3 regions of the Vibrio casei genome follow, and region 3 is predicted to be linked to each of the others. Evidence: predicted binding sites of a transcription regulator. Region 3 holds the regulator's gene; each other region holds the start of a gene.

Region 1 (10,070 bases), 1.4 Mb from region 3:
GCCACCACCTCGTGAAGGCTGGGGACAAGATGAAGCATCCCAAGACAGCACCTCGAATACTCGCCAAGTTTTCCGTAAAAAATTGCGTGAAGGCACGTTAGACGATAAAGAGATTGATGTTGAAGTAGCCGCGCCACAAATGGGCGTTGAAATTATGGCCCCTCCAGGTATGGAAGAAATGACCAATCAATTACAGGGCATGTTCCAAAACCTAGCCGGAGATACAAAAAAAAGCCGTAAGATGAAAATCAAAGATGCTTTCAAGGCCTTAACCGAAGAAGAAGCGGCCAAGTTGGTTAACCAAGAAGATCTTAAAGAACAAGCTATCTATAATGTTGAGAATAACGGCATCGTTTTCATCGATGAAATAGATAAGATCTGTAAACGTGCCGACCAAAATAGTGGTGGTGGCGAGGTCTCTCGTGAAGGCGTTCAGCGTGATTTGCTTCCTTTAGTTGAAGGCAGCACCGTGTCAACCAAACATGGTATGGTTCGTACCGATCACATTCTCTTTGTCGCATCTGGTGCATTCCAAGTGGCTCGCCCATCTGACTTAATTCCAGAACTACAAGGCCGCCTGCCAATTCGTGTAGAACTTGAAGCCTTAAGCAGTAATGATTTCAAGCGCATTTTAACCGAACCGAATGCATCATTAACCGAGCAATACTGCGCATTAATGGCCACGGAAAAAGTAGACATCGATTTTACCGAAGATGGCATTACACAAATCGCAGAAGCGGCTTGGCAAGTTAATGAAACAACCGAGAACATTGGTGCTCGTCGTTTACATACCGTAATGGAGCGCTTGATGGATGAGATATCTTTTGATGCGACCGACAATCCTGGCATGAAAGTGTCGATTAATGGCGATTATGTCAAACAACGTTTAGGTGACTTTGTTGCCGATGAAGATTTAAGTCGCTTTATCTTATAATCTTCTCTCATGACAGATAAAAGCTCGCTTTCAGCGAGCTTTTTTTGATTTCTGACATATCACACATTAACAACAACTTGATATACTTAGATTATTCACCTTAACTGTATAACAATATGAAATCATCATTTGCTATTTGGCTCGATGCCGCCAGACCTAAAACCTTATTACTTGCTATTGCCGCTATTGCGACAGGTAGCAGCCTTGCCTATGCGGACGGCCATCTTTCCTTTGCTATTTCATTTTTGGCCCTACTCACAGCAACACTACTACAAATTTTATCCAACCTAGCTAACGACTATGGCGACACGGTTCAAGGTACCGACAATGAAAACCGACTTGGTCCCATTCGTGGTTTACAGCTGGGTGCCATCACTCAATCTGGGATGAAAAAAGCCATTGCTGCCAATATTGCACTGATCATTCTCAGCGGTTTAGCGTTGGTCTTTTATGCCCTACAAAGCCCAACCAGTATCATGGCATTTATTGGCTTAGGTTTACTTTCTATTATCAGTTCGATTGCTTACACCATGGGCAGCAAACCTTACGGATATGTGGGTCTAGGCGATATTTCGGTCTTCTTATTCTTTGGTTTATTGGCGGTACTAGGAACTTATTTCTTACATACTGGCACAGTGCATTTTTCACTATTATTACCAGCCATCGGCTCTGGGCTATTTTCAATGGGAGTATTAAACATCAATAACATGCGTGATGTGGAAAATGATACTGCCAGTAATAAACGCACCCTAGTCGTCAGAATTGGGACAGATAAAGCTAAGTGTTACCACTTAACACTACTCACATTTGGTTGGTTAACACTGGCGAGCTACCTATTTACGCATATTCAACCAATATGGCCCGCATTCTTAATGTTATTCCCACTCATATTGATCATTAAACACGGTAAAGCCATTTGGAACATTCAAGAAGCGAAAGAATTTATTCCCATGATGCCAGACATGGTTAAGTGTGCTTTTATCGCCAATATTATGTTTTCAATCGTATTAGTCATCGGCAATTTTTAAGGTGTATAATGACTGCTCAGCTTCGTAATCAGATCAAACTCTAGGCACGAAAGTGAGCTTTGTCATTGCAAAGCAATATTGACCCTATATACTCGTTAATCATCCCCCGCAAAGAGAAAAACCACTATGGAATATAATACCTCTGCATTGTGTGATATTTACCAAGACCAAGTTGATGTTGTTGAGCCTATGTTCAGTAATTTTGGTGGGTTAAATTCATTCGCTGGACAAGTAACCACAGTGAAGTGCTTTGAAGACAACGGCATTATTCGCTCAATTTTGCAAGAAGATGGGACTGGGCGTGTGTTATTGATTGATGGGGGTGGCTCACTGCGTCGTGCATTAATCGATGCAGAAATTGCAGCCATTGCAGAAGATAATGATTGGGAAGGCCTCGTGGTTTACGGATGCGTTCGTGAAGTCGATGAGCTAGAAGAAATGCAAATTGGCATCCAAGCGATTGCTTCTATTCCTGTTGGTGCGAACCAAGCCAATATCGGTGACATTGATGTTCCTGTTAATTTTGGCGGTGTGACTTTCTTGCCTGAAGATTTCTTATATGCAGACAGTACAGGCGTCATTTTATCTCAAGAACCTTTAGATATTGATCTTGAACTTAATGATGAAGACATCGAGAATATCGACGATTAATGCCCTATTTATCTAACAATTAAAATGTAAGATAAATAACCCGCATAAAAAAACAGAGCACAAAGCTCTGTTTTTTTATGCTCAATGAACAAGAAGATCTTATTCAACGTCATCCATTTTACCCAGCAAGTTACGAATACGTTCTTGCCATGCTTGTTGCTCTTGGCGTAACGTTTGAGTTTGTTGCTCAAGCTCAACACGGCCTTCTTTCAACTCACCAGCTTCAACAATAAGCTGCTCGTTCCTTTCTTTAAGCTCTTCTACTTCCATTTGCAGTAATGCAATGGTGTCAACTGCAGTTTGAATTTTAACTTCTAGCTGTTCTAATACTTCGAAAGACATCTCGGATACCTGTGTAATGATCATGATGAATGGCAGCCGGATGTTATTAACAATGACACAGCTACCACAAGCGTTACCCACATTCTACTCAGCTTACTTTCAAGCGCCACACTCTTATTCAACTATTTATGCCTATATGCTCAAAAAAACAACAAACCTTACCAAATTATGACATTTACCTTCCAATACAGGACTAATTCGCACTTAAACCATCGTGTTATTTGAATATCTCTATTCAAAAAATCCCCATATTCAAATAACGTCAAAAAAGCAAACGTTACCGTTTCGGCTGTGATAAAATCGGCCGCACAAATTTTTCCTCTTTGTTTTGTTTGGAGTCAGTATGAAACGCGATTTAGCATTAGCATTTTCTCGAGTTACAGAAGGTGCTGCGCTTGCCGGATATAAATGGTTAGGCCGTGGCGATAAAAATGCCGCCGATGGCGCTGCAGTTGCCGTTATGCGTACCCTACTGAATGATACGGAAATCAGCGGTGAAATAGTCATCGGTGAAGGTGAGATCGATGAAGCACCTATGCTTTATATCGGTGAGCAAGTTGGCCTAGGCGGTGATGCGGTTGATATTGCAGTGGATCCTATCGAAGGCACGCGCATGACCGCGATGGGCCAGTCAAATGCCCTTGCCGTATTAGCCGCTGGAGAGAAAGGTAGTTTCTTAAAAGCACCCGATATGTACATGGAAAAATTAGTCGTAGGTCCTGCTGCAAAAGGTTGTATCGATCTTGCTAAACCTTTAGAAGAAAATATTCACAATATCGCAAAAGCCTTAGGCAAATCGTTAAATGAATTAACCGTGATTACTTTAGCAAAACCTCGCCATGATGACATGATTGCCAAAATGCAGAGTATGGGTGTTCGTGTTTTCGCCGTGCCAGATGGCGATGTGGCTGCTTCTATTCTAACGTGCATGCCAGACAGCGAAGTCGACATGATGTATTGCATCGGCGGCGCCCCTGAAGGCGTGGTTTCTGCCGCAGTTATCCGTGCGCTCGATGGTGATATGCAGGGGCGCTTACTGCCCCGCCATGAAGTGAAAGGGGATTCGGATGAAAACCGTGCACATGGCGAACTTGAGCTTCAACGTTGTGCCGAAATGGGCGTTAAAGCCAATGTGATTTTAAAAATGGATGACATGGCTCGTAGTGATAACGTGGTATTTGCGGCCACTGGCATTACCAAAGGTGACTTGCTGGAAGGTATTACTCGCCAAGGTAATATTGCCACCACGGAAACCTTAGTTATTCGAGGCAAAAGCCGCACTATTCGTAGAATTAAGTCGATTCACTACTTAGAACGAAAAGATGACGCGGTAAAACAGCACATATTATAGTTCTGCAACCAATACCATTCGTCTTAAAAACGCAGCTTCCGAGTTGCGTTTTTTACTTAGCCGTACCGTAAACTATCAATAACCCCTAGGATATTTGCATTATTTTTATTTTGATCCATCATATAGCAAGGTCATCAAAGGCAATGCAATGAAAACATCTGACAAAATCCTTAACAGAATCAAACGTGAAGGCAAGATCACTGCTCGCCAATTGGCGGAAGAATTATCGATCACGTCGATGGGAGCGCGTCAACACCTTCAAGCCTTAAGAGATGACGGCCTTTTGTCGTATTCAGATGTAAAAGTAAAAGTGGGCCGCCCAACTCGCCACTGGTCTTTAACAAAAAAAGGTCATCGTCTTTTTGTTGACCGCCACCAAGATCTCACTTTAGATATTATCGGGGCCGTTCAGCATGCCTTTGGTCAACAAGGAATCGACATCATCACCGCAGAACGTGAGAAAAAAACGTTTCAAGCTTACCAAAAACAGCTTGCATTCAGTCCTACTATCGAACAGAAACTGCAAAAATTAACCGATTTACGTGAAGCCGAAGGTTATATGGCTGAACTTGAAAGCAATGAACAAGGCTATATTTTAACCGAAAATCACTGCCCTATTTGTCACGCCGCCAAACATTGTCCAAACTTATGTCAGTCGGAACTCAATATTTTTCAACAATTGTTTGAAGACGAATGTATTATTGAGCGACAAGAACACATCATAGAAGGTGCTCATCGCTGCCTGATCCGCTCCAGCTGTTTTGGACACTGAGTTAAGTGAGTACAATCACTAACGAGGTGAACAATGACAACTAAGAAAACTAGAATTAAACATTCCCCTGAATTTAAAGCAGAAGCCCTAAAACTAGCAGAGAGAGTGGGAGTAGCTGCGGCTGCAAGGCAGCTTTCTTTACATGAATCTCAAATCTACGGGTGGCGGAAGAACTCGAAGAAAGACACCAATACTAGTCAGCGAGAACAAGAGCTAGCCGCAGAGGTTGCCAAGCTCAAAAGGCAGTTGGCTGAGCAAGCAGAAGAGCTAGAAATTGTAAAAAAGGCCGCCACCTACTTCGCGAAAAATCTAAAGTAAATTGCTACGAATTTATGCTCGAACACCTGATGTACTTCAATATTGTACGTATGGCTAAGGTATTCGGGGTATCCCGAAGTGGGTTTTATTACTGGGTTAAACATCGCCATAAGGCTAGCCAACGCGAGGCAGTTCGCCAAGAGCTTGATACAAAGGTCAAAGAAGCTTTTGATAACAGCAAAGGCCGAGATGGCTCAAGGCGAATCCAAAAAGAACTGTCTGAGAGCGGTGATAACCACAATGTGAAAACCATTGCGGCCAGTATGAAGCGTCAAGATTTAACGCCGAAAGCGGCACGTAAATTTAAGTGCACGACAGACAGCAAGCATCAAATGCCAGTTGCTCCAAACTTGCTGGCTCAGAACTTTAACGCAGCGGCTCCGAATGAAAAATGGGCGGGAGACATCACCTATGTTGCGACAAGCGAAGGCTGGTTGTACTTGGCAGTAATTATTGACCTTTACTCAAGACAAGTAATCGGATGGTCTATGGATACCAGAATGACGGCTACGCTGGTCTGTGATGCTCTATCAATGGCTTTGTTCCGTCGCGAATTTCCTGAGCAGGTTATCGTTCATAGTGATCGAGGTAGTCAGTACTGCTCAAAAGATTATCGAGACCTCATAACTGTTTATAATCTAAAGCAAAGTATGAGTAGGAAAGGAAACTGCTGGGACAATGCTTGTGTTGAGAGCTTCTTCCATTCGATGAAAGTTGAAGCGATCCAATATGAGCCGATTATGACGAGAGACCAGATGCGTCAAACGATCTTCGAGTACATAGAGGTTGATTATAATCGGACAAGAAGGCACAGTGCTCTTGGGTATCTAAGCCCTGTTAACTTTGAACAGCAAAATGTCGCTTAATGAAGTGTCCAGTCTGGCTGGAGCAGATCAGCCGTTATCAAATAACACCGTTAATAAAATAGAAAATCAATCGCCCTATTGTGAATACTCTACGCTTTAACACACGAAGAGCAGCTTCTTTTTATCGACCCTTTAACTAAAAGTCATTGCCTGTGAATTCAACGACATCTCCCTCTGCTGCTCATCAACTCTTTAGCCAAACTTGGCCGATGCTATTTGGCGTATTGTCTTTAATGAGCTTCCAATTAGTCGACAGTGCCTTTATTGGGCAGTTAGGTGTACTACCTTTAGCAGCACAAGGTTTCACTCAACCAATACAAATGGTGATCATTGGATTACAAGTTGGACTGGGTATCGCCACAACGGCCATCATTTCAAGAGCCTTAGGGGAAAACAAAACCCAATATGCCCAGCAACTCGGGGGGCTAGTCGTCATTATTGGTGCGGTCGGTATTGCGCTTTTTTCCTTGATTATTTATGGCTTAAAAAATCCAATTTTAGAGGCATTAGGCGCGCCAGAGACCATTGAGCCTATTGTGCACAGTTATTGGATTTATTGGCTATTCAGTTCGTGGTGTGGAGCATTGCTGTATTTTTTCTATAGTTTATGCCGCGCCAACGGTAACACCATGCTTCCCGGTATCATGATGATGGTGACGAGCTTATTAAATATTGCGCTCGATCCTCTCTTCATTTTTACATTTAACATGGGAATAAATGGCGCCGCAATCGCCACTATTATTTCATTTTCGATAGGTATTGCCGTGGTAATGCCGACCGTCTTTGCTAAGCATTGGATGTCTTTTGATTGGCACAATTTAAATGTGCCCAAAAGTGTCACTTCATTGGCTTCTATCATGGGCCCCGCCATGATCAGCCAATTACTTCCTCCAGTATCTTCAATGCTCGCAACAAAATTACTGGCAAGTTTTGGAACTACGGCCGTGGCAGCCTGGGCGATAGGATCTCGTTATGAATTTTTTGCTATTGTCGCGGTACTCGCATTAACCATGTCAATGCCTCCCATGGTGGGTCGATTACTGGGTGCAAAACAATTCGATCAAATAGAAAAGCTCATCAGTATTGCGATTCGATTTATTCTTTTATTCCAACTTGCGATTGCCGCTCTCACTTTCTTTGGCGCAAATTTTCTCTCGAATTTAATGACCAGTGATAAAGACGTTTCTATCATCCTTCATTGGCACCTCACATTATTGCCCGTCAGCTTAGGGACGCTTGGGATTTGCATGCTCATGGTGTCGCTTTCCAATGCGATTGGGCAATCTTATTACGCGTTATTAATTTCAGCATTGCGCTTGTTTGTCTTCTTCTTACCTTGCTTATGGTTAGGCGCAAAATTAGGCGACATTGAAGGGTTATTTATGGGCGCATTACTTGGTAATATTTTAGCCGGCGTAAGTGCTTGGATTATTTTTAAAAAGAACTTTGCGCGTCTTACTAAAAAACTCGCCTCTTGAACCTTACCAGAAAAAATGGCACCCCTACATCTAGGCTCCGTTTCCCTTCTATCTCCTATTCGAACTAAGAAGAGAAATCGGAGCCCATTTATTCCCACTCACACACCCTAGATTAAAAGTTCGTCACTTTTTGGAAACAGCTGCGATCCATATCTCGAATATTGACGGTTAAGCTTTCAACAAACTCCGCTTTTTCTTGCAAGGCAGACATCAGTAATTGGGCAAGTGCGTTTTTCTGTTCCTCATTTCGTCCCTCTAGCAATTCCAACGTAATATGAATAAAATCAGCACTGTCATCTAAATCCCCCACTAACCAATGATGTATTCTAATCATTCTCGACTTAATATCACTCACCTCAAATAAATCACTTTGAATCGTCACTTGATGCAAATCTTCTAACAAAGCTTGAACATTAACGCGTTCTTCAATCGAATTTGAATATTCCATAACAACATGTGGCATTGTAATTTCCTTTTATAAATTATCAGTGAATGAAAACCTCATCAACATAACGCATTTCTACTATATTCCCACCATTACACCCTATTTTTGCCTACAAACTCACGAGGAAAAAACACAGTCTATCAACTCACTGAATTGATGCGTTTTGACATGATGAGAATCATGATCTCATCACATTATTCTGTTATATTCTTTGGTAGTACATTTAAGGTCAACCGACCCTATTTTTTATTAAATCGAATTGGAGAATATCCTATGCGTCATCCTGTAGTTATGGGTAACTGGAAACTAAACGGCAGCAAAGAAATGGTTGTTGATTTGCTAAACGGTCTTAATGCTGAACTTGAAGGTGTAACAGGCGTAGACGTTGCTGTCGCACCACCGGCACTATTCATCGATCTAGCAGAACGTACACTAACGAATGCGGGCAGCGCAATCATCCTTGGCGCTCAAAACACTGACCTGAACAACAGTGGCGCATTCACAGGTGACTTATCGCCTGAAATGCTAAAAGAATTCGGCGCAACTCACATCATCATCGGTCACTCTGAGCGTCGCCAGTACCACAATGAATCAGATGAGTTTGTGGCTAAAAAATTCGCATTCCTAAAAGAAAATGGTCTAACCCCGGTTCTTTGTATCGGTGAATCTGAAGCTCAAAACGAAGCGGGCGAAACCGTTGCTGTATGTGCACGTCAAATCGATGCTGTGATCAACCTTCTAGGTGTTGACGCTCTTGAAGGCGCAATCATCGCTTACGAACCAATCTGGGCAATCGGTACGGGTAAAGCAGCAACCGCTGATGATGCACAACGCATCCACGCGCAAATCCGTGCTCACATCGCAGAGAAATCTGAAGCGGTAGCGAAAAACGTGGTAATCCAATACGGCGGTTCTGTTAAACCTGAAAACGCAGCCGCTTACTTCGCACAACCAGACATCGACGGTGCTCTAGTGGGCGGCGCAGCGCTTGACGCGAAAAGCTTTGCCGCTATCGCAAAAGCAGCTGCTGAAGCAAAAAAAGCGTAATATTTCAATCATCATAATTTGAAATATCATAAAGGTTGGTGACTATTCACCAACCTTTTTTTATGGGAACATTTAACCTCGAAAGTTAACGTATTACCTCCTTAAGATTAGAGCACAAAAAAACCGCTGGCTTTCACCAACGGCTTATCAAAAAAAGTATTAACAAGACTAAAGAATTAGAATAATTCTTCTGCTACTTTGTAGAGGTCTTTACGTACTGGACGACGCATGTTTTCAATCGCATCGATAATATCGTGATGCACTAGCTCTTCTTTTTGAATGCCAACACAACGACCACCATGACCTTCTACCAATAGATGTACGGCGTAATTCCCCATACGAGAAGCCAATACGCGGTCAAATGCAGTTGGACGACCACCACGTTGAATATGCCCTAATACAGTCGCACGAGTTTCACGCCCCGTGGCGGCTTCAATATCTTTAGCAAGATCGTAAGCATCCATCTGCAATTCAGTCAGCGCGATAATCGCATGCTTTTTACCTTTCGCAATACCATCTTGAATATTTTGAATTAACACTTCCTTATCAAGATTGTTTTCTGGAGTAATAATGTACTCACAACCACCAGCGAGTGCTGACATTAAGGTTAAGTCACCACAATGACGGCCCATGATTTCAACAATAGAGATACGTTGGTGAGACGTAGAAGTATCACGTAAGCGGTCAATCGCATCAATAACGGTATTTAATGCCGTCATGTAACCGATAGTGTAATCGGTGCCCGCGATATCGTTATCGATAGTGCCCGGAAGGCCAATACATGGAAAGCCCATTTCAGTTAACTTTTTGGCGCCCATATACGAACCATCACCACCGA
Region 2 (10,070 bases), 460 kb from region 3:
TCCAATGCGTTCACATATCTTCGACCAACTTAAGCGTCTTAAGTCTCAGCGTAAGATCAGTTTTTGGTACGGTGCTCGTTCTAAGCGTGAAATGTTCTATGTTGAAGATTTCGATGGGCTTGCAGCAGAAAATGATAACTTTGAATGGCATTGCGCACTGTCTGATCCACTTCCTGAAGATAATTGGGAAGGAAAAACAGGCTTCATTCACAACGTTCTTTATGAAAGCTACTTGAGAGATCATGAAGCTCCAGAAGATTGTGAATACTACATGTGTGGTCCACCAATGATGAATGCAGCTGTTATTGGTTTGCTGAAAGATCTTGGTGTGGAAGATGAAAACATTCTATTGGATGATTTCGGCGGCTAATTCGCTAAGCTTTTGATTAAAATGGCTGACTTACTGAGTCAGCCATTCTTTTTTAAAGTCATTAGTAATAAAACGATGAGATGATTGGTCTTATCATTTATTACTAATTATTTTTACTTACGGTTAAGGAGTCAGCAAGTGAAATTAAGCACTATTCACCTTGCTAAGCGAGTTAAAACTTTCTTTTTAGTTGTTGTGTCACTGGTCGTCTTAGCGGGTTGTTCAAAACCAGCAGAACAAGTGCATTTATCTGGTCCGACAATGGGGACTGGTTATAATGTTAAGTATATTTCAGCGAAAGGGCAGCCGAAAGTTGAAGAAATACAAAAAGATATTAATGCGGTATTAGAGAAGGTGAATGATGAGATGTCGACATATCGACCTGACTCTGAATTAAGCCGCTTTAATCAGCATCGAGATAATACACCTTTCACCGTTTCAGCTGATACAGCGACTGTCGTGCGTGAAGCTTTACGTATCAATAAGCTAACAGAAGGTGCAATGGACGTCACGGTTGGTCCTATTGTGAACTTATGGGGCTTTGGCCCTGAAGACCGCCCTGATGTTATACCTAGTGCCGAAAAGTTGGAAGAACGACGAACTATCACAGGGATTGAGCATTTAAGTGAAACAGGCAATGCTTTAATTAAGGATATTCCAGAGCTTTATGTTGATCTTTCTAGCATTGCGAAAGGTCGAGGTACTGATGAAGTGGCTGATTACTTAGAGTCGGTTGGTATCAATAATTATATGGTTGAAGTGGGTGGCGAAATTCGTGTTAAAGGCAAAAACCGAGATGGTGTTGCATGGCGTATCGCGGTAGAAAAACCGGTTGTGAACCAACGTTCAGTCGAGAATATTATTGAGCCGGGAGACATGGCTATTGCCACTTCCGGGGATTACCGTAATTACTTTGAAGAAGATGGTGTTCGTTATTCTCACATTATTAACCCTAAAACTGGCAATCCTATTAATAATAAAGTGGTGTCAGTAACGGTTTTGAACCCTTCGTGTATGACTGCAGATGGTCTATCAACTGGATTGATGGTATTAGGTGAAAGCGATGGACTGCGTGTTGCTAATAAACATAACATCCCTGTTTTGTATATTGTTAAAACAAAAGATGGGTTTAAAGAATACAGTTCAAATGCCTTTAAACCGTATTTGAAAGAGAAACAATAACGCGAGGTGCATAATGGCAACTTATGGTATTACATTTTTAGTTTTTTTAGCAGTAATCGCAGCGATGTCTGTTGGTTATATCTTCCAAAAGAAAGTTGTAAAAGGAAGCTGTGGTGGGCTAGGTGCGGTTGGTGTGGATAAAGTCTGCAATTGTCCTGAGCCTTGTGATGCTCGCAAAAAACGTGAAGCAAGAGAGGCGTTGCGTGCTCAGAAACTGGCTGAGTGGGATGATAAGCGCATCATGTAGTCTAAATGTAGACATTATTAATATGTGATTTTACTAAACGCACCGATTTTTATCTGTGCGTTTTTTTGTTCATTCATCTTTATTCACCACCTTTTCATTGCATAAAAGTGAAATAACACTATTATTAATACTGTTTTTTTATACAGTTAAAAGCAGTTATGAGTGAACGAAAAATTATCCATGTTGATATGGACTGTTTTTTTGCCGCGGTTGAGATGAGAGACTTTCCTGAATATAAGAATGTTGCCTTAGCCGTCGGTGGAAATAGCAAACAGCGTGGAGTCATTAGTACTTGTAATTACCGCGCCCGGGAGTTTGGGGTGCGCTCTGCTATGCCGACAACAAAAGCTTATCAGCTTTGTCCTAATTTGGTTCTCGTACCGGGTCGAATGGCTGTATATAAAGCTATATCAATACAAATACGCGAAATATTTTCTCGTTATACTTCTATTATTGAACCGTTATCTTTCGATGAAGCTTTTCTCGATGTTACTGGAAGCCAATTGCATCATGGTTCAGCAACCTTAATTGCACAGGCCATTCGACAAGATATTGAAAAAGAGCTTAACCTCACGGCATCTGCTGGTGTGGCACCGTTAAAGTTTCTAGCCAAAATAGCATCGGATCTCAATAAACCAAATGGATTAGCTGTCATTACGCCATCGGAAGTGCAAGAGGTGATCGATAAATTGCCATTGGAAAAAATCCCTGGAGTTGGGAAGGTGAGCATTGAAAAACTGCATCATGCTGGTTTTTATACTTGTTTAGATATTCGACAATCCAATTACGTCAATTTACTGCGTCAGTTTGGACGAATGGGGGCGTCGTTATGGAAGAAAAGTCATGGTATTGATGATAGAGAAATCGTAGTTGAACGGTGCCGTAAGCCCTCTCTGTCAGACTAGTTGTCGCGCTTAATATTCAACCATTAAACAGAGGGCGTGGAGTAACAATGAAACATTATTCAGCGCAAAGCAAAGAGTCGGCTCTTCAGAAGATGATGCCTCCAAATAATATAGCAATAGCCCAATTATCAATCGAGATGGGGATTGGTGAATCAACCTTGTATAATTGGCGAAAACAAGCAATTGATAAGGGGCATTTAGTGCCAGGTGATGGAAAGAATGCTGAGCAGTGGTCATCAGCAAATAAATTCTCAGTCGTGTTGGAAACAGCCTCTTTAAATCAAGCTGAGTTAGCGGAATATTGCCGAGGCAAAGGTCTTTATGTGGAACAAGTATCGGCTTGGCGAAATGCGTGTATAGATGCAAACGCTAACGTTAAAGAGCAAGAAAAAGCCTTCTCCACCGAAACAAAGAAAGATAAAAAACAGATCAATCAATTAGAAAAGGAGCTACGTCGAAAAGATAAGGCACTCGCTGAAACCGCAGCACTATTGGTGTTAAGAAAAAAAGCAAATGCGATCTGGGGGGAAGCCGAGGACGAATGATCCTCGACTCAGCTCGCATTCAAGCAGTTAAACTAGTTAATGAAGCTGTGAGTTCTGGTGCGCCAAAGTTTAAAGCTTGCCGTGAACTTGGGATCAGTGTCCGGACGTATCAACGTTGGACTGTTGACGGGAACATAAAAACAGATGGTAGACCAATATCTCAGCGCCCTGAGCCAAAAAATAAGCTATCAAAAGCAGAGAGAGATAACATATTAGCCATCGTTAATAGCGATGATTTTAAGAGCTTACCACCAAGCCAAATCGTCCCTACATTAGCAGATGAGGGTATTTATCTTGCTTCTGAATCAACATATTATCGTGTTCTTCATGAAGAAAAACAGCAAAACGCTCGCGGACGTAGTCAGATAAAAGAGAGAAAAGTACCGACGACACACTGTGCTACAGGGCCAAACCAAGTGTGGTGTTGGGATATTACTTGGTTACCAGGCCCCGCTAAAGGGCTGCATTTTTATTTATATTTGATACTCGATATATTTAGTCGAAAGATTGTTGGATGGGAAATTCATGATGACGAATCAGCAGAAAATGCATCAATATTAATTAAGAAAGCTCATTTAAAAGAAGGAGTTAAAGATAATCCTCTGGTACTGCATTCGGATAATGGAAGCCCAATGAAAGGCTCATCAATGCTTGAAACACTTTATAGTTTAGGTGTCGTGTCGTCTTTTAATCGTCCTAGGGTGAGCAATGATAATGCTTATGCTGAGTCGATATTTAAAACGTGTAAATATCGCCCTGACTATCCGTATAAAGGGTTTTCAACAATTGATGAGGCGCGTAGTTGGGTGTTGAAATTTAGCCACTGGTATAATTTTAACCACAAACATAGTGGCATCAAATACGTCAGCCCACATCAAAGGCATTCAGGATTAGCGGGTGACATATTGGCTAATAGAAAAGAAGTTTATCAAGGTGCTAAAGATGCTCACCCTGAGCGCTGGAGCGGTAATATCCGTAATTGGGATTTACCAAAAGAAGTGTACTTAAACCCTGAACAAAATAGTGTCAAGGCTGAGAGTGCATAACGTAGTGATCGCGACAACTAGTTTGACAAACACCGTAAGTCTGTCGGTGTTGAACGTACATTCAGTGAGAATATATCCAGTTTTGATCAATGTTGGGAGGTGATTGAAACGGTTCTTTTTCCTGAATTAGAGCAACGATTATTAAAAGCTTCTCCTGTAAAGGCTATCATTAAACAAGGTATTAAAATTAAATTTGCTGACTTTCAGCAGACAACGATAGAGCATACTTTTCAAGTGTTCAATATTACGGATTTTAAACCGATGTTAGAAGATATACTGACGAGGCAAAAAGGGCGAGAGATACGTTTATTAGGTTTAAATGTAATGCTAAAACCTTCTGATCTTGATCGGCAATTGCGTCTGTTATGAATAATGAAGAAGTGTCTCTCGTTGGTCGGGTAAAATTCGAAAAATGAGAGACACCAACAGAGAAACGTTACGCTTTTTCTGGAATGTTTTCCAAGATAGCAATCATTTGTTCCCAATATAGTCCAACACTTTCAATCAATACTTTTTCATCTGGAGAATGTGGAAACTTAATAGTAGGACCGAATGAAATCATATCCATATTGGGGTATGGCTTCTTAAATAGGCCACATTCAAGACCAGCATGAATCACCATTATATTCGGCTTTTGTCCATAAATGCCTTCATAGACATCACGGAATATGTGCATGATTTCGGAATCTGGGTCAGGTTTCCATCCTGGATAAGCGCCATCAAATTGAATTTTTGCATTAGCAAGAGAGGCTAAAGAGGCTAAGGTACCTTCTACCATTTCACGGCCAGAATCGATCAATGAACGAACGAGACATAAAATAGTAATTTGATTCTCTTCAGTGGTAATGACACCAACATTTAAAGAGGTTTCAACCACGCCTTCAATATTATCATCCATACGAATTACACCATTAGGGCATGCATTTAGTGCGGATATAAAACGTTGTTGAATGTGAAGAGACAAAGCTGAAAATTGACTGGAAGATTCTGATATTAGGCTGGTTAATCCGGTTTCAACCTGTCCTAGTTCCTGCTGAACCAAAGCGGTGAAATTTTCAAAAGCATGATGAAGTTGTTGAAGGTTTTCTGTTGGTACGGCAACGGTAACGAATGCTTCGCGTGGAATAGCATTACGTAAACTACCGCCTTGGAATTCGATAACACGTAGCTCAAGGGATGTAGTATGGCTTGCAAGAAAGCGGCCTAAGAATTTATTTGCATTACCTCGACCTGTATGAATATCACATCCTGAATGGCCACCCTTAAATCCTTTCACCGCAAGTTTTAGGATGGTGTGATTATTTGGTATGCTTTCTCGTTCTATATCAAAAATGATAGAAGCATTTACGCCACCGGCGCATCCCATGTAAATCTCGCCTTCTTGTTCTGAATCCGTGTTTAAAAGAATATCAGCTTCTAACCAACCTTGTTGTAGCGCAAAAGCGCCGGTCATACCGGCTTCTTCATCAATAGTAAGGAGAACTTCTAATGGGCCGTGTTTAATTTCTGTTGAAGCAAGAACCGCTAAACAAGACGCCATACCCATGCCGTTGTCGGCACCTAAGGTCGTTCCTTTTGCAGTGACCCAGTCGCCATCAATATAAGGCTGGATAGGATCTTTGGCAAAATCATGAACAGTATCTTCATTTTTTTGAGGGACCATATCAATATGGGCCTGTAAAACGACTTTCTTTTTATTTTCCATCCCAAGGGTTGCTGGTTTAGTGATAAAAACATTACCGGCTTCATCGCGTTTAACTGGAAGATTTTGTGATTTTGCCCATTCAACAATGTATTGAGCTAATGCTTCTTCATGTTTTGATGGGTGAGGAAAAGAACATATTTTATCGAAAAATTGCCAAACAGGTTGTGGGGAAAGCTGGCTTATTTCAGAGTGAAATTTAGACACAAATGACTCCTAGAGAAGGTGGTGAGCAGTAGAAACTTCATAATTTTTTCTTATAGCTAGAATAATGCAACCTGAAGGATAATATGTACAGAAGATATGTCAGTCAAAGTGCGATCTTTTGATACAGTCCAAGTTACCACTTTGGATTCAGTTAAATATAAGTGAGTAATTATGTTTTTTAATCTACTACACTCTAAAATTAACGAAACCTTGTTTAAATTCGTGTTTTGATAAAGATTCAGTTTGCTTTGTTTCGTATAATTTGGAAAACTACACGCCTTTTTATTCAAACGATTGCGCAATCGTTTAAAATCAATGCGACGCACATTTTAGGAATACGAACATGTTAGAAAAGTTCTTTAAGTTATCGGAACACGGTACCAACGTAAAAACGGAAGTATTGGCCGGTGTAACAACATTTTTGACGATGGCTTATATCATTTTTGTCAATCCTGCTATCTTAGCAACTGCAGGTATGGATCACGGTTCAGTCTTTGTAGCGACGTGTTTAGCAGCGGCAATAGGTTGTTTTATTATGGGATTGTACGCGAACTATCCCATCGCTCAAGCGCCAGGTATGGGGTTAAATGCCTTCTTTACTTATACGGTTGTATTAGGCATGGGGCATACATGGCAAGTTGCGCTTGCCGCCGTTTTTTGCTCGGGTGTTCTCTTTATTCTTCTTAGCCTTTTTAAAATTCGCGAATTAATTATAAATGCGATTCCAATGTCATTACGACTAGGCATCTCTGCGGGTATTGGTTTGTTCTTAGCATTAATTGCTTTGAAAAACGCAGGCATTGTCGTCGGTAACCCTGCCACTTTAGTTGGTGTGGGGGATTTAACTTCTTTGCCTGCGGTTTTAGGTGCGCTTGGTTTTGTCTTGACGATTGTATTGGTTCATCGTGGTTTTAAAGCCGCCGTCATGATTGCCATTCTTGCTATTACCGCGATTGGTGTGATTGCTGGTAATGTTGCATACAACGGTATTATGTCAATGCCACCGAGTATTGAGCCAACGTTTATGCAGCTTGATTTCTCGTCTATTTTTGATGTTGGTATGATTTCAGTTGTCTTTGCCTTCTTATTTGTCGATTTATTTGATACCGCAGGCACATTAGTCGGCGTGGCGAATAAAGCTGGTTTTATTGGTAAAGATGGGAAAATACCTCGTTTGAATAAGGCATTATTAGCCGATTCAACAGCAACTTCTATTGGTGCTTTATTGGGGACGTCTAATACCACCTCGTTTGTTGAAAGTACGGCAGGTGTCGCTGTTGGTGGGCGTACAGGATTAACCGCTGTCGTTGTTGGTATTCTATTCCTACTTGCTTTATTCTTTTCACCATTAGCCGGAATGGTTCCAGCTTACGCGACAACTGGGGCGCTATTTTATGTTGCGATCTTAATGTTGTCTGGTCTTGTTCATATCGAATGGGATGACTTAAGTGAAGCCGCGCCAGTAGCGGTTGTGTGTTTATTAATGCCGTTAACGTTTTCTATTGCTGAAGGCATTGCAATGGGGTTTGTGACTTATGCAGCAATTAAGCTTCTTAGTGGTAAAGCCCGTGAAGTTCATGTTGGCGTCTGGATTCTAGCGATCATCTTTTTATTAAAATTTATTCTTACTGGTGCTTAATCGTTAGTTGCGAAAGTATCAGAAACAAATTAGCAAAGCAGGTTAAATATTATGAGTCAGAAGTTCATTATCACTTGGGACAATATGCAAATGTATTGTCGTCAACTTGCGGCGAAACAAATGCCAGCAGAGCAGTGGAAAGGCATTGTTGGAGTCAGCCGTGGTGGTTTAGTCCCTGCGGCGATCCTTGCCCGTGAGCTAGGCATTCGTTATGTCGATACGATTTGTATTTCAAGCTATGATCATGATCACCAGCGTGAAATGAAAGTGTTAAAAACCATCGAAGGGGATGGCGAAGGCTTCCTTATTGTCGATGATTTAGTTGATAGTGGTGATACTGCACGCCATATTCGCGAAATGTACCCTAAAGCAAAATTGATTTGTGTGTGTGCAAAACCAGCAGGGCAAGAATTAGTGGATGATTATATTGTGGATATAGCTCAAGACACATGGATTGAGCAACCATGGGATATGACTTTACAATTTGAAGAACCAGTTAATCGTAAGCAGAAATAAAATTCAAATGTAACACTATGTTATTTAAGGCCTCATACTTGATTGTGTGAGGCTTTTTTATTTGCGGGCTACATTCGGACAAGTGTAAGAGGCGGTGAATGATACCCTTGTTTCAAAATAGAAACCGAGTATGGTATCGGTGTGCTCCTAATACCGATACCGTGCAGAATGAAAAGGGGATAACGATGGCAAATTTTACACATGATGATAAACAACAACGTTACCAAGTTGAAGTTGCACCTGAGCAATGGGCTCGTTTAGATTATTCGATACAAGGTGATGTTTTGGTCATTACTCATACGTTTGTGCCCGATGCACTTCGCGGCAGAGGTTGTGGGAAAATTTTAATGGAAACCGTGTTGAGTGACATTGAACATTTAGGAAAAAAAGTAAAACCAGTTTGTAGCTATGCTGTTGTATATTTACAACGACATACTCAGTGGCAACACCTTATTGGTTAATGAATTTATGCCTATACGATGGCTTGTATTATTGATGCCACCGCGAGTTGGTTGAGAACTTAGTAAGGGGGAGTAGTATGTTAGATCCCAGTAGTAAAAACTTATCAGAATCATTGTTTAAAAAGCATCATCACGCTCAAGAAACATCCAGCGTGATCACCTATTTGGCCGATAGCCAAGCGATGCTTGATTCGAACCAAGTTGGCAAACCTAATGCTTGGTATCGTGCATTGCGTCGCGTTCAATGGATATGGCAAGGGCTTGACCCGATTGAAATTGAGTCTGTTTTAGCTCGTATTGCTAGCTCTTCAAATCAACAAAATAACCCTGATTGGTTGGATACTATCGCTGGCTATCGTCCTGGTAATTGGTCGTACGAGTGGACGGCTCAAGGTATGAACCACCAAAAAGTAGCCGCCTCTCTTAAAGGTGTTGAAGCCTCTGATGAACTGTTTATTGCCAGTTTGTGTTTTAGTGTCGCCAGTTACCCCCACTTGAAAGGGGACACTCTTTCCGTTCAAGCTCAAATATTAGCGAATAAAGCTTATTCGGATTCGATGGAAGCCAGTCCTTATGTGACTAAAGTTTTAAATATTCCGTATAAAAACAAAAAAATCGTCGCAAACTTACACCTTCCTCACACTGAGCGTTCGTTACCTGTTGTTATTGTCAGTGCGGGAATTGATAGCTTACAGATCGACATGTGGAGAATATTCAGAGATTACTTAGCTAAGCATGAGATCGGCATGTTAACGGTTGATATGCCTGGTATCGGGGCCAATATTCATTGGAATTTAACGGAAGATTCAAGTTGCTTACATCAGGCTATCTTAAATGAATTACCTAATATTCCTTGGGTAGACCATTATAAAGTGGGGCTTTTGGGTTTTCGTTTTGGTGGGAATGTTATGACACGCTTATCTTTTATCGAGCAAGATAAAATCAAAGCCTGTGTTACTTTAGGTGCCCCCATTCATGAGTTACTATCTGATGCCTCTAAATTTAGTCAAATGCCTAAAATGTATCTTGATTCTCTGGCCTCAAGGGTTGGGAAAAAGTCGGTTGATATTCCTAGTTTCTCTAAACAGATGCGAGCTTGGTCTTTGAAGTCTCAAGGATTATTATCTAGTCGAAAAACAACCGTTCCTATTCTAGCAATTGGATTAGAAGGTGATCCTGTTGGCTCTAAACAAGATAATTTGAGTGTGGCAAGTTTCAGCTCAGGTGGTAAAGCGATGCAGTTAAAAAGT
Region 3 (10,070 bases):
TTGGTTCTTCAACTAAGGATTGAGTTATTTCACTCATTATTCGTCCTGTTACTTTTATAATGACTTTATGCTCTGACGTTATTTAGGCATAAGTTTAAATATTCGTATGCGGCTTCTGTGCCCAGACATGTATGTAACGACCTAACGAAAGATAAGGTTCGGTACGACATAATTGTTGTTCTAGCGCCATCACGTCGTCGGCATCATAATCGCCCATGTATTGCTGATTTCCAATGTAGTCGTTGAAACATCGAATACCAGATTTCCCACAGATTTGAAAGCCTTCCCTTTCTATCCATTGATAAACATCATCAGGAAGTAAACCTTGTTGAGGTTGTAATTTAAACCGTTTTCTGTGTGGCATTCCTTGTAAAACATGTGGGATATTACCACAAGTCACATTCTTCAAAACTAGGCCATGGTGATTATAAAACATCACGGAAGCAATACCGCCTGGCTTGAGTTTATTTAACACACATTTTAAAACCGCTTGTGGATCGTCTAACCATTCCATGACGGCATGAAATAAGGCTAAATCAACCGGTTCATTAAACTTTTGGTCTAAATGTTGTATCGATGAATGGATAAAACAAAACTGGTCACTTAACCCTTGTTGCTCAACACCTTGCTTAGCAAGTTCCAACATTTCACGAGACAGATCGCAGAATACAATTTGATGGCCACATTGTGCTAACTTCTGAGACATTTGACCTAAACCACCACCTGCATCTAATATCGTCAAAGCGGAAGATTGAGTATCAAACATTAAGAGTGCTTGCTTTAAATCTTGCCAAACAATGGTCTGACGAATATCACCTTTATCAGAACCATAAATGTTTTTGGCGAATTTATGCGCAATATCATCGAAATTTCGGTCTTGTTTCATCGCTTTTCGTTTAAGATAACTAAATTTTGCGTGTATTCTGTCACAGCAAATACAGGAATAAAGCAATTACTACGTTTTATTTACTAAATGATGAATTTTCGGACTATATAGAATGTTTGAGCTAAAAAAAATATTGTCATCTTTATTAATGCCCTTACCGGCCTTATTGATCATTGGATTCATTGGCCTTTTTCTTATCATGTTTACCTATAAGCGTGGTACAGGTTGTGTGTTTATGTTTATTTCATTAATGGGTATTTTCCTTTTTTCGTTTCAACCTGTTACTACCCCATTATTAAAAGCGACAGAGCGGACCTACAAAGCATTTCTTCCCGTGGACGGTACCATTGATTATGTAATGGTACTTGGCAGCGGCCATACCGTGGATGACGATATGCCCCCAACCTCAGAGCTTTCACGAACAGGGTTAATGCGGCTCACTGAAGGTATCCGTATTTTACGTATGTACCCTGGTGCCAAATTGATTTTATCAGGCTACGCAGCAGGATCCTCTGTCAGTAATGCTCGCATGATGGCAACGGTTGCGGTATCACTCGGCGTAACAAAATCCGATATTGTCTTATTAGAGAGCGCAAAAGATACATGGGAAGAAGCAAGACAAGCAGTTGGATTTGTTGGTTCAAAGAGGCTCGTTCTAGTGACTTCAGCAAGCCATATGCAACGAGCAATGACAGAATTTAAAAGTGCCGGTTTGGATCCCATTCCCGCACCAACCAATTACCTCGCCTTTGATAACATTAATGAAGCATGGGATCGTTTCACTCCTCAAGCTAAATATCTAGAACAAAGCGAACGATTCTGGCATGAACAACTTGGTCGCTGGTGGCTTTCTATTCGCAATACTTTAGTGACTGAACCGGTAACCACAGAGCCGACCACTACATTAGAATAATAGTTTCAGTATCTCCTTTCTTAAAACCTAGAAAGCAATCGTTGGCGTCGACGATTGCTTTCATCGATAAAAGTACGCCATTTGATTGTCAGCACTGTCTTTTAAGACTAAAATCAGTGGTTAAATAATATGAAATTATCCTAAGTCGCTCATAAAAGGCGACTTTTATCTTTTTAGTCGCTTGTTCTATTACAAGATTCAGTAACATCCGCACAAGGGAAACTCACTATGGCTACAATTAAAGATGTCGCACGCATTGCTGGAGTCTCAACCACAACCGTGTCTCATGTCATCAATAAGACTCGTTTTGTTGCAGAAACAACGCAAGAAAAAGTCATGGCGGCCGTTAAACAACTTAATTACGCCCCAAGTGCGGTGGCTCGTAGCTTAAAATGTAATACCACCAGCACGATTGGGATGTTAGTTACGCAATCAACCAATCCATTCTTTGCAGAAGTGGTCGATGGCGTAGAAAGCTATTGCTATCGTCAAGGCTATACTCTCATTTTGTGTAATACCGGTGGTTTAGTCGACAAACAACGCGATTATATCCGTATGCTTGCAGGAAAACGTGTCGATGGATTATTGGTAATGTGTTCCGATCTTGATGAAGAACTACGCGAAATGCTAGATGGTCATCCAGACATCCCCAAGGTGGTTATGGATTGGGGGCCTGAGACATCGAAAGCCGATAAAATTGTTGATAACTCCGAAGCCGGTGGTTACCTAGCAACCCGCTATTTGCTCGACCATGGTCATACCGATATTGCGTGCTTAAGTGGTCATTTTGAGAAAATGGCATGTAAAGAACGTATCGCCGGTTGTAAACGTGCTTTAGCTGAAGAAGATTTATCGTTACCTGAAGAATGGTTATTAGAAGGTAATTTTGAATGTGATACAGCGGTCATCGCAGCGGATAAAATTCTGGCTATGGAAAAAAGACCAACGGCAGTTTTCTGTTTCAATGATATTATGGCGCTCGGCCTAATGAGTCGATTACAAGAAAAAGGAATCAATATTCCAGAAGACATTTCCGTCATTGGTTATGACAACATTGATCTATCGGCTTACTTTTCACCACCATTAACCACGATTCACCAACCTAAGCGTCGTTTAGGTAAGAATGCTGTCGAAATTCTTCTAGAACGAATCAAAGATAAAGACCATGCGAAGCAAGTATTTGAAATGTTTCCTGAAATTCTTGAACGTTCAACGGTAAAAACATTAAAATAACAGACAACAATAATAAGCATGACTAAACTATAAAACCAGCGCCTGTCGCTGGTTTTTATTTACTAAAATACCCATTGAGCCGGATAGCTCTTACCCTCATAGATGGCATTTTTAAGGCGCTAATTTATTAGAAATAATGAAATTTTTTTCCTTTTAGTTCTGTCTTCTATTACAACATGTACCATTACATAGGATTTGTATGAAACATTTTTTGCTTAGCTGTGCGTTAACACTCTCCACAACTTTACCTTTTATGTCTCACGCCGACACGTTATCGGATTGGCAATCTATTGAAGTAAAAGCGAAAGGACAAGATGTGTATTTAAATGCCTGGGGAGGAAGCCAAGAAATTAATGATTATCTTCGCTGGGCAAGCTCGCAAGTTAAGCAACGCTATGGGATTACACTTCATCATGTAAAAGTCAGTGACATTGCGGAAACCACAACCCGCCTTTTAGCCGAAAAAGCGGCGAATAAAAATAGTAATGGCAGTGTCGATGTCGTCTGGATCAATGGTGAAAATTTCAAATCCATGAAGCATAACCAATTACTCTTCGGGCCTTTTGTCGACGCTCTTCCGAACTGGGAGAAAGTTGATCAATCACTCCCTGTCACGACAGATTTTGCAGAGCCGACCAACGGCTTAGAAGCGCCTTGGGGTGTGGGCCAATTGGTGTATATCTATGACACAAAAAAGCTGCCATCGCCTCCTATGTCCGCCCTTGCTTTACTTACTTATGCCAAAGCGCATCCTGGACGAATTACCTATCCAAAACCACCTCAATTTCATGGCACCAGTTTTTTAAAAGCATTATTAATCGAGTTAACCAATCATGATCCCGCGCTTGCCAAACCCGTTGATCCTAAAACATTCACCAGCACGACTCAGCCACTTTGGGATTACTTAGATGCTTTGCAGCCTTTAACATGGCAAAAAGGTAAACATTTTCCGACTAGCCAACCAGAGCTTGTTCAACTTTTAGATGATAATCAAATCGATATTGCTCTAACATTTAACCCTAATGAAGTGTTTTCTGCGCAAGCCAGCGGTAAATTAGCAAAAACGACGACGACATACGCTTGGAAAAGTGGCGCTTTATCCAATATTCACTTCTTAGCTATTCCATGGAATGCTAATGCAAAAGAAGGGGCAATGGTGGCAATTAATTTCTTACTTAGTCCAGAAGCTCAATCTAAAAAAGGGGATATTAACATTTGGGGCGATCCCTCTATTTTACAAACCGCTTACTTAACTGGCAGCGCTAAAAATACCAAGCTTTTTCCTTCAGTTGCCGAACCCCATCCTAGTTGGCAAACTGCACTTGAACAAGCTTGGCTTAAGCGTTATAGCCGATAGATGTTAATCAGTCATCATCGATGGATAAAAGCTTGATGCTTCGGCTGAGTTATTTAATCGTGTTACTCATTGGAGTATTCCCTCTTATACCCGGTTTTTTTGGTATGATCGCCCCTGCGCTCGGTTATATACCGCCTCTTGGGCTTTTCAATATCAGCCTTGATGCCTTTTATTCTGTTTTTAGCTGGCCGGGCGTTCTGCACTCCATCAAGCAAACTCTATTTATTGCGATTTCGAGTTCTTTACTCGCTTCGATAATGACATTTTCTATTATTCAAGCTTATTGGGGGACTCGACACTGGGTGAGGGTTGAGAAATCTTTATCTCCACTCCTCGCTTTACCCCATGTTGCTTTCGCGGTTGGGTTCCTATTTTTATTTTCCGATACAGGTTGGATTGCACGCCTTATTCATTTGGTTTTTAGTCACACGCTTTTTGATGGTTTTTTTTCATTACAAGATACCGTTGGAATTGGTTTAACCTTTGCATTAGCAATTAAGGAAACACCTTTTTTACTGTTAATGAGCATGCCGATTTTACATAACCTTAAAGTCTCTGAAACGTTACAGGTAAGTCAAAGTTTAGGTTATTCTTTACATCAATCTTGGTGGAAAATTTTATTTCCCCAATGGTGGAAACACATGCGCTTTCCTTTATTTGCTATTATCGCTTACTCAGGCTCAGTGGTAGATGTCAGCTTAATATTAGGCCCTACTCACCCACCAACTTTCTCTGTATTAGTTTGGCAATGGTTTAACGAACCAGACTTAAGCCAGCTTCCTCGCGCTGCTGCAGGTGCTTTTGTTCTCTTCTTTTTATGTTCATTACTGATTGCATTAATATGGATGCTGGAACGAACTTTCTTAGGTTTTTACCGTTCTTGGATGCTCTCTGGTCGACATAGCCATATTGTAATTAAGCCGTATTTCTTTCTCTTACTCGCAGCCATAAGTTTAGCTACGCTACCTATTATTATTATTTGGACGTTTGCTCAACGGTGGCAATTTCCAAATATGCTACCGACTAACTGGAGCTTACGGTTTTGGCAAAGTGAGTGGTTTTATATTCAAGAAACGATTATAACCAGTATTAGTATTGCCCTTTTCAGTAGTTTTATTGCTCTGGTACTTGCCATAATCGCTCATGAATATCGTCACAAATTTAGCATTGCTTTACCTATGTACATCATTGCTTTACCAATCCTTATTCCACAACTTTCATTATTGTTTGGCATGCAAATAACCAGCTTATGGGTAGGACAAGATCATTACTTAACATGGGTGGTTTGGTCACATGTCTTTTTTGCCTTCCCTTATATATACCTCAGCCTAGATGGTCCCTGGAAAAGTTACCCTATTCGCTTATCACAAACCGCTACCAGTTTAGGTCTATCACCGATAATGACTTGGTTTAAAATTAAAGTGCGCACCTTATCCGGTGCTATATTATTTGCTTGGGCAATGGGGATAAGTGTGAGCTTAGCACTATACCTACCAACTATTATGTTAGGCGCTGGTCGCATCACTACGCTCACTACAGAAGCCGTTGCATTATCAAGCGGTCATGATCGACGTGTGGTTGCATTATATGCATTGTGGCAAGCCATTTTACCATTTGTGTTCTTCAGTGTTGCGTTGTTCACAAACCGATTGTTACAACGAAGAACAAACCTTACACCCTTGGGGATTAAGTAATGAGCTTACAACTACAATCATTGTCAATTCATCATAAGCATCAAGGGCCACTTATCGAAGGCGTCAATATGCTAATAAAGCCAGGCGAGATTCTGACATTGATGGGGCCAAGTGGTTGTGGTAAATCAACCTTATTAAGCACAATTGCAGGCCACTTATCTGATGATTTTTTACTAGAAGGTAAGATTGTACTCAATCAACAATCAATTGAAACAACGCTCCCTCATCAACGTCAGATCGGCATTTTATTTCAAGATGACCTTCTTTTTCCACATTTGAATGTGTGGGAAAATATCGCTATAGGATTGCCGAATGAAATAAAAGGTAAAGAACGAAAGCAACATGTAATCAAGTGTCTGAAGCAGGTGAACCTTGATAAGCTAGCTTGCTCTATGCCACACCAAATATCAGGGGGTCAACGCGCACGTGTAAGCTTATTACGAATGCTGCAAGCAAAACCTAAAGCCGTATTATTGGACGAACCATTTAACAAATTAGATATGAATTTAAGAGTGGCTTTTCGCCGTTGGGTATTCACACAACTAAAACAAGCACAAGTTCCCACCTTAATGGTGACACATGATGAAATGGATGCCCCAGAAGATGGTACTCTTATTCATTGGGATAACCTAAAAGAGGAAAGTCTTAATGCTCGATAGATACATGATCCCCATTATTAAAACACCGTTAAATTTTACGGCAAAAATCTGTATTAACAATGACATTTCAGCGGATAAAGTCACATGGTGCAGCTTTTTACTCGGACTATGTGCTTTACCAAGTTTATGGTTAGAGCAATATACCTTGGCTCTGACTTTCATTATATTAAACCGAATTGGCGACGGATTAGATGGGGCTATTGCACGCCTTACCTCTCCTTCTGATGCTGGTGGATTTTTAGATATCACTCTGGATTTTTTATTTTATGCTCTGATCCCATTTGGTTTTATTTTAGCCAACCCAGATCAAAATGCCGTGTGGGGTGCTCTTTTAATCATTTCTTTTGTCGGAACAGGTAGCAGCTTTCTCGCTTTTGCTTCTATTGCTGCAAAACAAAAAATTGAAAACCCCGTTTATAGAAATAAATCCTTGTACTATATGTCCGGCGTTGCAGAGGGCACAGAGACTATCGCTATCTTTATTGCTTTTTGTATATGGCCACAACACTTCCCTATCTTGGCCGCTATTTTTGCTTTAATTTGTTTTTTCACAGCTGGAAACCGCATATGGGCTGGTTATCAAACCATACAACAATCGGAAGTGAACTCTTTTAAGGATACCGAAGAATGAAAATATTTAGTGCTCATGATCCAATAGAAGCCCATATTGTTCGTGGCTTACTTGAAAGCCAAAATATTCATGCAGAAGTTCACTCTGATAATATCTTCAGTCTAAAAGGTGAGATCCCAATGACAAACGATACTGATCCTTATGTCTGGCTTGTCAACGATCGATTTGAAAAACAAGCTAAAGACATTATCACTGAGTATGAAAATAGAAAAGATGATGAACTACCTAACTGGATATGTAATCAATGTAATGAATCCGTCGAAGCCACATTTGCGGTATGTTGGAACTGTGGAAATAGTGACCATAAGCAATAAATGACGAGATCCACAGTAAATCAATTAAGGTTATTTACTGTGTTTCTGAATAAACTTAATTGAATAATTATTAAATTCTTGAGGACGCTCTACATTACAAACATGACCGCAATTCGGGATCTCTAATAACCAACTACTTCTATGTTTAGAAACCATTTCTTTTACAGGATGAATAAACATGTAGTCCAACTCGCCCATTAAATAAAGTGTAGGAATAGCAATTTCACGTTCTCTGAAGTATTTCATCATTGGATTCACATCAGCCGCTAATTTAAACCAACGCTTAAATTCTTTCTGACACAATTTTTTAGCTTCATGAATGAATAAATGCCGAGATTCTTTCTGACTACGTTGAGGCATAACAACGTACGCAAATAATTTATATAACCACATATATGGAATTATGTGCTTACACATGTCCCCCGCTTTCACTAATACCTGAGATCGAATATCTAAGCGCGTAATGGCGCCACCTAGCACCATACTGTCCACTCTATTGCTCGCCATTTCAGCTAAATTTCTCACAAGAATGGTGCCTAAAGACATGCCAACAAAATGCGCAGATTGTATCTTCAAATGATCCAAAACACGTAGAATATCCATCGTAACTTCTTCAAATGAATAATGCTTAGAGATAATGTTTTTCAGTAATTGATTTGAACGACCATGTCCCCTCAAATCAATTAACAATAAATTGAAATGTTGTCGATAATCTTTAATTTGCTTGAACCATAATGAAGAACTTCCACCTGCGCCATGAACAAACACTACCCATTCATTACTGGTTGGATGGTGGTAGGTTTTATGGAATAGAATATCTGAATTCATACGGCTCTCTAATTTAACATGAGGAGTGATTGTAACACAGGCCTGTACCACCAAACTCTTCAACTCATATTTTCATACAAATATTCATGCCCCCTTTACATTTTTCATTACATCATTGCTAGTATCTATAGAAGAAAGGCTTTACCTCATCTTAACTTTAGGTTTTAGTGTGTATCTATTACAAACCCAAACAATAAGCACACAAGGAAATAGTATGTATTTAGAACATGTCAACTTGGTCGTGAGTGATGTTGAAGAAATGCTAGCATTCTATAAAGCAGCTTTTCCACATTGGGCTATTCGTAGCGAAGGGGAAGGTGAATGGTATGGAAAACCAAGGCGCTGGTTACATTTTGGAGATACCAAATACTATATAGCAATCAGTGATAATGGCGTAGGAGAAAATCGGAACTTAGAGGGGCACCAAACAGGTTTAGCGCATTTTGCTTATGTAACTGACAACATTGATACTATTATAGTAAGGCTACAAAATGCTGGCTATCAAATAGCGAAGCCCGGCGCAGATAACCCATTCCGCCGCAATGTATATTTCATTGATCCGGCAGGTTTTGAAATAGAGTTCGTTCAATATTTAAGTGATATTCCAACCGAACGCAATAACGACTTGTAAGACTAACAAGTTAAAAATAAAAAGCTCAGTAAAACCGAGCTTTTTATCATTCAATTAACGGTCAATTTAGAGTTGCATTAATATCTAATAGCACTTGATTAGGATTCTGAGCTTGAGTAATTGGACGCCCGATAACTAAGTAATCAGATCCCGCTGTCATTGCTTCTGCTGGCGTCATAATACGTCGCTGATCTCCAGCATCGCTACCCGCAGGGCGTATCCCTGGTGTCACCAATTTAAACTCTTTGCCTAAATCCACTTTTAGCATTGAAGATTCATGAGCTGAACATACAACTCCATCTAAGCCACTATTTTTGGTTAATTGAGCTAAACGCTTTACTTGATCTTGTGGCGTAATATCTAAACCAATACCCGCTAAATCCATTTGTTCCATACTCGTTAATACCGTCACACCGATTAATAATGGACGGTTCTTACCATAAGGTTCTAAGATATCGCGTGATGCTGTCATCATACGCTCCCCACCGCTAGCATGAACATTAACCATCCACACACCTAACTCTGCGGCTGCACGAACGGCTTTAGAGCATGTATTAGGAATATCATGGAATTTTAGATCTAAGAAAACAGAGAAATTTTTAGCATGAAGTTGTCGAACAAAATCAGGCCCAAGAAGCGTAAACATTTCTTTGCCGACTTTCAGACGGCACAATGCTGGATCAATATTATCCACAAAGGCTAGTGCATCATTCTGGTTATCATAATCAAGGGCAACAATTACTTTCGGGTCTAACATTGATTTTCCTCTATCTCGTTTACGCAATTAATATTATCTAATGTCTTATTTTGATAGTAATACAGGCCAATTTTAGAATCGTGGAGATTTCTATTTACAGCTTTTATAATCATTATTCACCATCCAAACCACGTATAGGTTTAATGGTTCCCCATCCTTTACATGAT

Evidence for each region. The regulator PurR, encoded in region 3, represses purine synthesis genes. The targets are predictions, from matches to a motif close to TNANGNAAACGTTTNCNTNA.
Region 1: the regulator PurR is predicted to act here: its motif matches at 3,222-3,241, upstream of glpX (class II fructose-bisphosphatase).
Region 2: the regulator PurR is predicted to act here: its motif matches at 6,487-6,506, upstream of VCASEI_RS03725 (NCS2 family permease).

The regions. Positions count from the first base shown of each region.
Region 1 is NZ_AP018680.1:2,583,680-2,593,749, forward strand. It holds gene hslU (HslU--HslV peptidase ATPase subunit) at 1-934, shown strand, start outside; gene VCASEI_RS12090 (1,4-dihydroxy-2-naphthoate polyprenyltransferase) at 1,051-1,962, shown strand; gene rraA (ribonuclease E activity regulator RraA) at 2,089-2,613, shown strand; gene zapB (cell division protein ZapB) at 2,713-2,955, opposite strand; gene glpX (class II fructose-bisphosphatase) at 3,299-4,306, shown strand; gene VCASEI_RS12110 (helix-turn-helix transcriptional regulator) at 4,455-5,078, shown strand; one part of gene VCASEI_RS12115 (IS3 family transposase) at 5,112-5,355, shown strand; one part of gene VCASEI_RS12115 (IS3 family transposase) at 5,355-6,262, shown strand; gene VCASEI_RS12120 (MATE family efflux transporter) at 6,415-7,740, shown strand; gene VCASEI_RS12125 (5-carboxymethyl-2-hydroxymuconate Delta-isomerase) at 7,853-8,203, opposite strand; gene tpiA (triose-phosphate isomerase) at 8,459-9,232, shown strand; gene pfkA (6-phosphofructokinase) at 9,409-10,070, opposite strand, start outside.
Region 2 is NZ_AP018680.1:769,641-779,710, forward strand. It holds gene nqrF (NADH:ubiquinone reductase (Na(+)-transporting) subunit F) at 1-370, shown strand, start outside; gene VCASEI_RS03695 (FAD:protein FMN transferase) at 509-1,552, shown strand; gene nqrM ((Na+)-NQR maturation NqrM) at 1,566-1,799, shown strand; partial or broken gene dinB (DNA polymerase IV) at 1,958-2,686, shown strand; one part of gene VCASEI_RS03710 (IS3 family transposase) at 2,752-3,217, shown strand; one part of gene VCASEI_RS03710 (IS3 family transposase) at 3,217-4,295, shown strand; partial or broken gene VCASEI_RS03715 (DinB/UmuC family translesion DNA polymerase) at 4,320-4,664, shown strand; gene VCASEI_RS03720 (aminoacyl-histidine dipeptidase) at 4,732-6,204, opposite strand; gene VCASEI_RS03725 (NCS2 family permease) at 6,548-7,843, shown strand; gene gpt (xanthine phosphoribosyltransferase) at 7,895-8,359, shown strand; gene VCASEI_RS03735 (GNAT family N-acetyltransferase) at 8,545-8,820, shown strand; gene frsA (esterase FrsA) at 8,898-10,070, shown strand, end outside.
Region 3 is NZ_AP018680.1:1,229,339-1,239,408, reverse strand. It holds gene mukF (chromosome partition protein MukF) at 1-37, opposite strand, end outside; gene cmoM (tRNA uridine 5-oxyacetic acid(34) methyltransferase CmoM) at 95-886, opposite strand; gene elyC (envelope biogenesis factor ElyC) at 999-1,799, shown strand; gene purR (HTH-type transcriptional repressor PurR) at 2,028-3,032, shown strand; gene VCASEI_RS05960 (ABC transporter substrate-binding protein) at 3,232-4,389, shown strand; gene VCASEI_RS05955 (ABC transporter permease) at 4,425-6,083, shown strand; gene VCASEI_RS05950 (ATP-binding cassette domain-containing protein) at 6,083-6,742, shown strand; gene VCASEI_RS05945 (CDP-alcohol phosphatidyltransferase family protein) at 6,732-7,373, shown strand; gene VCASEI_RS05940 (putative signal transducing protein) at 7,370-7,687, shown strand; gene VCASEI_RS05935 (alpha/beta fold hydrolase) at 7,718-8,515, opposite strand; gene VCASEI_RS05930 (VOC family protein) at 8,730-9,146, shown strand; gene pyrF (orotidine-5'-phosphate decarboxylase) at 9,208-9,903, opposite strand; gene lapB (lipopolysaccharide assembly protein LapB) at 10,016-10,070, opposite strand, start outside.